Regions from separate parts of the Amycolatopsis sp. NPDC104587 genome, predicted to be linked through region 1. Evidence: riboswitches for the same ligand, from Rfam matches in the RefSeq annotation. Region 1 holds a riboswitch; the other holds the start of a gene.
The links. Region 1 has a riboswitch for thiamine pyrophosphate ahead of thiO (glycine oxidase ThiO). Riboswitches for the same ligand answer to the same signal wherever they lie in the genome.
Positions count from the first base shown of each region.

Region 2: it holds a riboswitch for thiamine pyrophosphate, as region 1 does, so the genes downstream of both, ACZ61C_RS45835 (thiamine ABC transporter substrate-binding protein) here and thiO (glycine oxidase ThiO) in region 1, are expected to answer to the same signal.

Region 1 covers NZ_JBVJNO010000001.1:357,175-361,938, forward strand. The annotation lists gene ACZ61C_RS01715 (threonine ammonia-lyase) at 1-304, opposite strand, end outside; gene ACZ61C_RS01720 (hypothetical protein) at 453-1,196, shown strand; gene thiE (thiamine phosphate synthase) at 1,206-1,865, opposite strand; TPP riboswitch at 1,897-2,003, shown strand; gene thiO (glycine oxidase ThiO) at 1,997-3,070, shown strand; gene thiS (sulfur carrier protein ThiS) at 3,070-3,270, shown strand; gene thiG (thiazole synthase) at 3,272-4,030, shown strand; gene ACZ61C_RS01745 (MarR family winged helix-turn-helix transcriptional regulator) at 4,229-4,663, shown strand; gene ACZ61C_RS01750 (winged helix-turn-helix transcriptional regulator) at 4,660-4,764, opposite strand, start outside.
Region 2 covers NZ_JBVJNO010000024.1:67,511-72,274, reverse strand. The annotation lists gene ACZ61C_RS45860 (hypothetical protein) at 1-53, opposite strand, end outside; gene ACZ61C_RS45855 (ArsR family transcriptional regulator) at 104-691, shown strand; gene ACZ61C_RS45850 (hypothetical protein) at 691-1,158, shown strand; gene ACZ61C_RS45845 (hypothetical protein) at 1,336-1,464, opposite strand; gene ACZ61C_RS45840 (4a-hydroxytetrahydrobiopterin dehydratase) at 1,540-1,824, opposite strand; TPP riboswitch at 1,857-1,964, shown strand; gene ACZ61C_RS45835 (thiamine ABC transporter substrate-binding protein) at 1,987-3,036, shown strand; gene ACZ61C_RS45830 (ABC transporter permease) at 3,147-4,709, shown strand; gene ACZ61C_RS45825 (ABC transporter ATP-binding protein) at 4,709-4,764, shown strand, end outside.

The DNA.
Region 1 (4,764 bases):
GCGCGATGTCCGGTACGACGATCACCGCGGGCACGCCGAACTCCCGCGCGGCGTACGCGACCGCCTGCGCGTGGTTGCCGCTCGAGTACGCGATGACCCCGCGGGCGCGCCGCGCGTCTTCGAGGGTGGCGATCGCGTTGAACGCGCCGCGCACCTTGAACGCGCCGATCGGTTGCAGCGACTCGGGTTTGAGCCACAGGGACTCACGCGGGTCCCACGTTTGGAGCAACAGCGGCGTGCGCACGGCGACACCTTCGACGCGCTTCGCGGCCGCCTCGATGTCGGAGATCGTCACCAGTTCCATGTGCCGATTATGTCAAGAAAGTGTTCGGTCGTAAGTGTCCACTGTGGACGATCGGAGTGGTGCTTCTCACGTCGCGGCAACGCGGGGAGTTTCCCGCGCGCCTTACACGTTGGACAGGGGAGAAAAGACTTACTACCGGATCGGGATCATGAGCAAGGAGAACGCAGCGGCTTCCGAGTTGGACACGGCGAAGGAAGAAAAGTCCGGTCTGCGCATCGCGCAGGTGATGGCGGCGGCGCTGGCGGCGGTGACCGCGGCGCTGCTGGGCTCGACGCTCGGCGTGGCGGGCACGGTGGTCGGCGCGGGCGTGGCGAGCGTGATCACGACGGTCGGCGGCGAGATCTACCTCCGCTCGCTGCAGCGCACGCGCGCGGCCGCGCTGAAGGCCCGGCAGCTGGCGACGTCGGGCATCCGGCGGCGAGGTGGAACCGGTTCCGAAGTGGCGCCGGCCGACCAGCCGACGGTCCAGCTGCCCCGGCCGGACTCACCTCCTGAGGAGGAGCCGTCCCGGCTGCGCAAACTGCGTTGGCCGTTGATCATCGGCACGAGCGTGGTGGCGTTCGCCGTGGCGATCCTGGCGATCGTGGGGGTCGACGCGGCCACGGGCGGTCGTGTGGCGGGCGGCACGGGCGCGGGCATCGGCAAGATCTTCGGCGGGGGTGGCGGCCAGCCGGACAAAACCCCGTCGACCACCCCTTCGACGGCGACCGAGGACACCCAGAGCTCGCCGACGCCCAGCACCGAGACGACCACGGAGACCTCGGCCCCGCCGACCACGTCGTCGCAGTCCCCGACCACCACGCCGACCACCCCGAGCACGACGGCCCAGCCGCCGTCGACCTCGGCGGCGCCGCCCACCAGCCAGGGCGCGGCGAGCACGCCGACACCCTGACCGGCGACGTCAGGGCAGGCGGGCGCGCAGTTCCCGGGCCGCGGCTTCGGGGTCCTCGGCTTCGGTGATCGCCCGGACCACCACGATCCGGGACGCGCCCGCCGCCAGCACCTCCGGCAGGCGCGGCACGTCGATGCCGCCGATCGCGAACCAGGGCCGCGCCGGAGTGGCAGCCGCCGTCGAGCGCGCCAGGTCCAGGCCCGGCGCCGACCGGCCGGGTTTGGTCGGCGTCGGCCAGCACGGGCCCGTGCAGAAGTAGTCCACACCCGGCTCCGAGGCGGCCGCCGAGGCCTGGTCGACGGAGTGCGTCGAGCGACCGATCACGACGTCGTCGCCCAGGATCCGCCGGGCCAGCGGGACCGGGATGTCGTCCTGGCCCAGGTGGAGCACGTCCGCGCCGACCGCCAGGGCGACGTCCGCGCGATCGTTCACCGACAGCAGCGCGCCGTGCCGCTCGCACGCCTCGGCCAGCACCTCCAGCGCGGCGATCTCTCCCGCGGCTTCCAAGGCGCCGGTCTTGTCACGCAGCTGGATGATGTCGACGCCGCCGGCCAGGGCCGCGTCGGCGAAGGCGGCCAGGTCGCCGCGGGACGTGCGGGCGTCCGTGCACAGGTACAGGCGCGCCGCGTCGAGGCGGGCGCGGATCTTGTCACCGGAAAGGGCGGGCATAGCGGCGACCGTACCTCGCGAGCTAGGGTGGGCTGGTCCGCACGGGAGCCCGAGGCAACGGGCTGAGAGGGAGCTGCCGCTCCGACCGTGGAACCTGATCCGGGTCATGCCGGCGCAGGGAGCGTGATCCCATGACGAACCTGGCAGTGGTGGGCGGCGGAGTGATCGGCCTGTCCACGGCTTGGCGTGCGGCCGGCCGGCGGCACCAGGTCACCCTGTACGACCCCGAGCCCGTCCGCGGCGGCGCGTCCTGGCTGGCCGGCGGCATGCTCGCCCCGGTCACCGAGGCCTGGCCGGGTGAGGAAGACGTCCTCAGCCTCGGCGAAGAGTCGTTGAGACGCTGGCCCGGCTTCGCGAGCGACCTCGCGGCCGACGGCGTCGACCCCGGCCTGGCCGGGCACGGGACGCTCGTGGTCGCGTTCGACAGCGCCGACGCCGGTCACCTCGACATCCTCGCCGGTTACCTGCACTCGATCGGCCGCGCGGCGGACCGCCTCACCGGCCGCGAGACCAAACGTCTCGAGCCCGGCGTCGGGTCCGTCCGAAGTGGACTCCACGTGCCCGGCGACCTGGCCGTGGACAACCGAAAACTCCTCAACGCCCTGTACGCGGCCTGCCAGAAGCGGGATGTCCGGTTCGTCCGTGAGCGTGTCACGGCCATCCCGGACGCCGACGCCGTCGTGCTCGCCGCGGGCGCGTGGACCGGGCGGCTGCACCCGCAGCTCGCCGACGCCGTCCGCCCGCTCAAGGGGGAGATCCTCCGGCTCAAGCCCCGGCGCGGCTGCCTGCCGCCGCCGGCGCACACCGTGCGGGCCGTCGTCGAGGGCCGGCCGATCTACCTCGTCCCGCGCGGCGACCAAGAGCTCGTCCTCGGCGCCACCCAGTACGAGGCGGGCTTCGACCGGGCCGTCACCGCGCGCGGGGTGCGTGAGCTGGTCGAAGGCGCCGAACGGGTCTTTCCCGCGATCACCGAGTACGAGCTGGCCGAGGTCGCCGCGGGCCTGCGGGCCGCCAGCCGGGACGCGCTGCCGTACCTCGGTGTCCTGGACGACGGCGTCTTCGCCGCGACCGGGCACCACCGCAACGGCCTGCTGATGGCCCCCGTGACCGCGGACGCCGTGGTCGCCTGGCTCGAGGGTGAGAAGCCGCCCGAAGGCACCGAAGCGGCTTCGCCCGACCGCCTGCACCAGAAGGAGCACGTGTGATGGAGATCAAGCTCAACGGGAAGTGGACGGAGTTCCCGGACGGCGCCACGGTCGCCGACGTCCTCGAGGCGTCCGGCGGGCAGCGGCCCGGGATCGCCGTCGCGGTCGACGGCGTCGTCGTCCGCCGGAGCGACTGGGCGGCCACCGCCGTGCCCAAGGGCGCCGGCGTCGACGTGCTCACCGCGGTCCAGGGAGGCTGAAGTGGACGTCGAACCGCTGGTCATTGGCACTGCCAAGCTCCGGTCGCGGCTGATCATCGGCACCGGCGGCGCGGCGAACCTCGCCGTGCTCGAACGCGCGCTGGTCGCCTCCGGCACCGAGCTGACGACCGTCGCCATGCGCCGAGCCGACGCCGAAGGCGGCTCCGGCGTCCTCGAACTCTTGAAAAGGCTGGGCATCGAGCTGCTGCCGAACACCGCGGGCTGCCGCACGGCCGCCGAAGCCGTGCTCACCGCGCAGCTGGCGCGAGAGGCGCTGGATACCGACCTCATCAAGCTCGAGGTGCACGCCGACGACCGGACGCTGCTGCCGGACCCGATCGAAACCCTCGACGCCGCCGAGCGGCTGGCCGCCGACGGCTTCACCGTGTTCGCCTACACGAACGACGACCCGGTGCTCGCGCTGCGTCTGGAGGAGGCCGGCTGCGCCGCCGTGATGCCACTGGGCGCGCCGATCGGGACCGGCCTCGGCATCCGGAATCCGCACAACATCGAGCTGATCGTCTCGCGGGCGGGCGTGCCGGTGATCCTGGACGCCGGAATCGGCACCGCGTCGGACGCGACGCTGGCGATGGAGCTCGGCTGTGACGCCGTCCTGCTGTCCACGGCGGTCACCCGCGCGGCCGACCCGGAGCGGATGGCGGCGGCGATGCGGGCGGGTGTCGTCGCCGGCCGGCTCGCCCGCGAGGCGGGCCGGGTGCCGCAGCGCTTCTGGGCGCACGCGTCGAGCCCACCCCGGTGAACCGGGTGGCTTACTGTACCGTTTGTTACCAATCCGACCACAGTCACGGCCGAATGACTTCGTGGCAACGGTTACGCGCCGCTCGAGGATCGGCCTGCTTTAGGCCGGATTGGTAACAGCGAACGTGCACCGCGAACCCGTAAGGTGGACGGCACTTTCCGGCGCACCCGCGGCGGGGCAGGGCAGAAGGAGCCAGCCGTGACCAGCACCTCGGTCCAGGACGTCTCGGGCAGGCTGTACCTCGCCGTCGGGAGGCTGTCCCGGTCACTGCGGCAGGCCGGCGTGCCGGGCCCCGGCCACGGCGCGATCTCGGCGCTGGCGACGCTGGTGATCTCCGGTCAGCTGCGCCTCGGCGACCTCGCCGCGAAGGAGGGTGTCGCCGCGGCGACCATGTCGCGGATCATCGCGTCCCTCGTCGAGGCGGGGTACGTGAGCCGCGAGCCCGACCCGGTCGACCGCCGCGCGTGGCTGGCGAAGGCGACAGAAGAGGGCGAGCGGCTGGTGTCGGGTGTCCGTTCGACCCGGGTGCAGGAGCTGAACCGGCGGTTGGACCGGCTGTCGCCGGAGCACCGCGAAGCCCTGACGGCGGCGATTCCGGCGCTTGAAGCGCTGATCGCCGACGAGGACCGCTAAGCCGGCTGCCCGTCCGGCATGAGCCGCCGGGTGATCCGGCCGAACAGCTCCGCCAGCGGCTCGCCCACGTCCCGGCCGAACTCCGTCAGCCCGTAGGTGAC
Region 2 (4,764 bases), on a different contig from region 1:
CCTTCGCCGATCGCGACGAGGCCGTGCCGTTCCACTTCGACGATCATCGTCACGCTCGATCACTGGTTGTTATTTTCATTGGACGCAGGATAAACTGCGCCCAATGAAAGCGTCGCCGAGCCTGCTGCCTCTGTTGCGTTCGCGCATGCAGGGTGAGCTACTTGCGCTCGTCCTGCTGCACCCGGACCGCGAGTACACCATCACCGAGCTCGCCGACGCCTGTGGTGTCACGCCCACCGCCGCCCTGCGCGAGGTCGAGCGGCTCGTCGAGGGCGGGATCCTGGAGGCCCGGCGGGTCGGGCGGAGCCGGCTGGTCAAAGCCCGCACCGACACCCCCCTCTACCGGCCGTTGAGCGACCTCATCGCGGTCACCTTCGGGCCGATGCCGCTGCTCGCCGAGGCGCTGTCCGGGCTGGCCGGTGTGACCGAGGCCTTCATCTACGGCTCCTGGGCGGCGCGCTACCGCGGTGAACCCGGCCCGCCGCCCGGTGACGTCGACGTCCTCGTTGTCGGGTCGCCCGATCCGGACGAACTCTTCGACCTGGCCGAAGGCGTGTCGCGGCAGCTGAACCGCGAGGTCAACGTGCACCGGATCTCGCCCGAGTCGTGGGCCGCGGAGACGGCGGATCCGTTTGTCACCAGCGTGCGTGAACGTCCGCTGGTCCCGGTGAACCTCGGCCAGGAGGCCTGATGCCCCAGTGGAACCAAGGACGTGAGCGGATCGACGCGTTCATCACCCGCGGCGCGATCGAGCACGTTCCGGCGTCGCGGGAGGCCGCCGAGGCCGAGCTCGTCCGAGCGCGCACGCACCTGGCTTCGGCGCTGCGGCTGAAGGAAACCGATCCGGAAGGCGCGTACACGCTGGCTTACGACGGTGCGCGGCGTGCGTTGGCCGCCGTCCTGCAGAACCAGGGCCTGCGCGTGACGAGCCGGGGTGGGCACGTCACCGTCTACGAGGCTGTGCTCGCTCAGCTCGACCCGCCGCTGGGGCACGTGCTGCGCCCCTTCAACCGGATGCGGGCCCGCCGCAACGAAGTCGCCTACCGATCCTCGGAGGCGCCTTCGCTGACGGCGGAGGACGTGGCGGCCGACGTCCCGAAAGTGGAGGCCCTCATCGAAGTGGCCGAGAAGGCGATCCCGAACATGCCGCGGTACTGACGGCGGTGGGTCAGCCGAGCAGGCCCATCAGGGCGATGGCGATCAGCACCACCGCGGGGGCGAGAGCGTTGATCCAGGCGCGCTGGGCGGCGGTGAGGGTGGCGGTGCTGTTCATGGCTCTTCCTAAGGCCGAATCCGATGCTTCCGCCCTGCTCAGCGCGCTGATCTTGCGGTTCGTTAGCGGCTGTGACCGACTTCACCGGCATCCGGGTGACGGCGGCCGCGGGCGGTGAACCAGAGCACACCGCCGGCCGCTGCCACCATCGTCGCGAATGCCGCCGTGCCGACCACGATCGCCTGTGTCATGACTCGTCTCTCCTAGCAAAGTTGTTTACCGAGAGACGTCGAAACGGCCAGAAAGTGCACTCAGCGTAACCGAGGTCACAGCGAAGAAAGCACCGAGTCGATCTCGGAGGCCAGCGAGAAGTCCTTCTCCGTCAAGCCGCCCGCCGAGTGGGTCGAGAGGCGGAACGTCAGCGTGCGCCAGCGGATGTCGATGTCCGGGTGGTGGTCGGCCGCTTCGGCGAGGACCGCGACGCGGTCCACCACCTCGATCGCCTGCGGGAAGCTCGCCAGCTCCACCTCGCGGGAGATCACCGCGCCGGACCGGGTCCAGCCGGCGCCCAGTCGTCCGTCGGCTTCGGAGTCGCTCAAGATTTCCGTCATGTCTCCATGGTCGTACGTCCTGGACTACGCTGCACGGTTGCCACGGGAGTCCGGTCAGCCGGGCTGAGAGGCGGGTCACCCCGCGACCGTTCGCACCTGACCGGATCATGCCGGCGAAGGGAGGGCTCTTCCTCCTCGTCCGGTGAAAGTGCAGGAGGGTAGATGAAACGCAGGGCTGTTCGCGCCGCGACGGCCGTCGCCGCCGTCAGTGCCGTCGCCGCGGCGTGCTCGCTGTCGGACGGAGACGGTGGCACGCAGCAGACGCCCACCGTCACCCTCGTGACGCACGACTCCTTCCTGGCCCCGCAGGAGGTGCTCGACGCCTTCCAGAAGCAGTCGGGCATCAAGATCTCCGTGCTCAAGCAGGGTGACGCCGGATCGCTGACCAACAAGCTCGTGCTGACCAAGGCCAACCCGGTCGGCGACGTCGCGTACGGCGTCGACTCGACTTTCGCCTCGCGCGCGCTCGCCGAAGGCGTCTTCGAGCCCTACACCAGCCCGGAGGCCGACCGCGGGCCGCAGCGCTACGCCGTCGACCCCGAGCACCGGCTCTCCGCGGTCGACGTCGGCGACGTCTGCGTCAACGTCGACACGAACTACTTCACGAGCAAGGGCATCGCGGCCCCGGAGACCTACGACGACCTCGCCGACCCGAAGTACAAGGACCTGCTGGTCGCGGAGGACCCGGCGACCGCTTCGCCCGGGCTGGCGTTCCTCCTCGGCACGGTCGCCAAGTACGGCGAGGCGGGCTGGAAGGACTACTGGACCAAGCTGAAGGCCAACGGCCTCAAGGTCGTCAGCGGCTGGGAAGAGGCCTACACCAAGGACTTCTCCGGCTCGTCCGGCAAGGGACCGCGCCCGATCGTCGTTTCGTACGCGTCCTCGCCGGCCGCCGAGGTGGGTGACGACGGGAAGCCGCGCACCAAGGCGCTGCTCGACACCTGTTACCGGCAGGTCGAGTACGCGGGGGTGCTGGCGAACGGCAAGCAGACCGAGAGCGCGCGCAAGGTCGTCGACTTCCTGCTGTCGCAGCAGTTCCAGGCGACGGTGGCCGCGAACATGTACGTCTACCCCGCGCGCCAGGGGGTCGACCTGCCCGCGGGCTGGGCGCAGGTCGCGCCGCTGCCGCAGAAGCCGCAGACGCTGACGGCGGACCAGGTCCAAGCCGGACGCGAGAAGTGGATCGGCGAATGGCGCACGCTCGTGCAGTGACCTCCGGGGCTCCGCCCCGGGCCGGGGGCTCCGCCACCCGGAGCCCCCGAAAACCACCAGTCCTAACCCCATCAGGGACGGCCCGAGGGCTCGGCCTGGCGCTGCTCGGCCTGGCCCCGATCGGCTTCCTGGTCGTGTTCTTCGCCTGGCCGGTGCTGGCGATCGTCGGCCGCGGGTTCGCCGCGGGCGGGCTCGACGCGGTCCTGGGCGACCCGCGGACCTGGCAGCTGGCCGGGTTCACGGTCGCGAGCGCGGCCGCGTCGACGGTGGTCGCCGTGCTGGCCGGGCTGCCCGTGGCGTTCGTGCTGGCCCGGGTGAAGCTGCCCGGCGTCGGCCTCGCGCGGACGCTGGTGCTGGTGCCGTTCGTGCTGCCGACCGTGGTGGTCGGGCTGGCGTTCCGGGCGCTCTGGCCGGACGGCGGGGTGCTGCCGATCGTGCTGGCCAACGCCTTCTTCAACGTCGCCGTCGTCGCGCGGACCGTCGCCGGGCTGTGGGCACGGCTGGATTCGCGGACGACCGACGCCGCTCGCGCGCTGGGCGCGTCGCCGTGGCGGGCGTTCCGCTCGGTGACGCTGCCGGCGCTGGCGCCCGCGATCGCGTCCGCTGCGGCCGTGGTGTTCCTGTTCTGCGCCACCAGTTTCGGGGTGGTGTTGATCCTCGGCGGCGCGAAGTACCGGACCCTGGAGACCGAGATCTACCTCCGGACGGTCGACCTCCTGGACCTCTCGGGCGCGGCGGCGCTTTCGCTGATCCAGTTCGCCGCCGTGGTCGCCGCTCTTGTCCTCGGCGGACTCGCGCGACGTCGCAAGGAAGGCGTCCGGACCGGGTCCGGCCAGGCGCGGCGCCCGCGCGGCGGCGAGTGGTGGGCCGTCGGCGCCGCGGGGGTCGTCCTGGCTCTGGTGCTGACGCCGATCGTCGCGCTGCTCGCCGAGTCGGTGTCCGGTTCCGATGGCTGGAGCTTCGCCGGTTATCGAGCGTTGACCAGCACTGGCGAGAAGGGCGCGCTGCAGGTGTCCGGCTGGGACGCCGCGGTGAACTCGCTGAAGGTGGCGGTCGACGCGACGCTGCTCGCGATGGTCGTCGGGGTGCTCGCGTCCGTGGTGCTGGTGGCGCTGCGGCGGTCGCCGACAAGGGCTGCGCGCGGGCTGGGCGAAACCATGGACGCCGTGCTGATGCTGCCGCTCGGGGTGTCCGCGGTGACCGTCGGGTTCGGGTACCTGGTGACGCTCGACGCGCTGCCCGGCGACCTCCGGACGTCGCCCTACCTGGTGCCGCTCGCCCAGGCGCTGGTGATCATCCCGCTGGTCGTGCGGATGGTGCTGCCGGTGCTGCGCTCGGTTGATGTCCGATTGCGGCAGGCCGCGTCGACGCTCGGGGCGAGCCCGCTGCGGGTGTGGCGGGAGATCGACCTGCCGCTGACGCTGCGGCCGCTGGTCGCCGCCGCGGGGTTCGGTTTTGTCGTCGCGCTCGGCGAGTTCGGGGCGACGAGCTTCCTCGCGCGGCCGACGGCGCCGACGCTGCCGGTCGCCGTCGCGTCGCTGATGGCGCGTCCGGGGGAGCTGAACAACCAGATGGCGTACGCCGCGTGCGCGCTGCTGATGCTCGTGACGGTGCTGGCGGTCGCGCTGATCGACCGGCTCGGGGCCGCGCGCGGCCGGGTGGGAGAGTTCTGATGGCGCTGTCGGTGCGGGACCTGACGGTCCACTACGGATCGTTCACGGCGGTGCG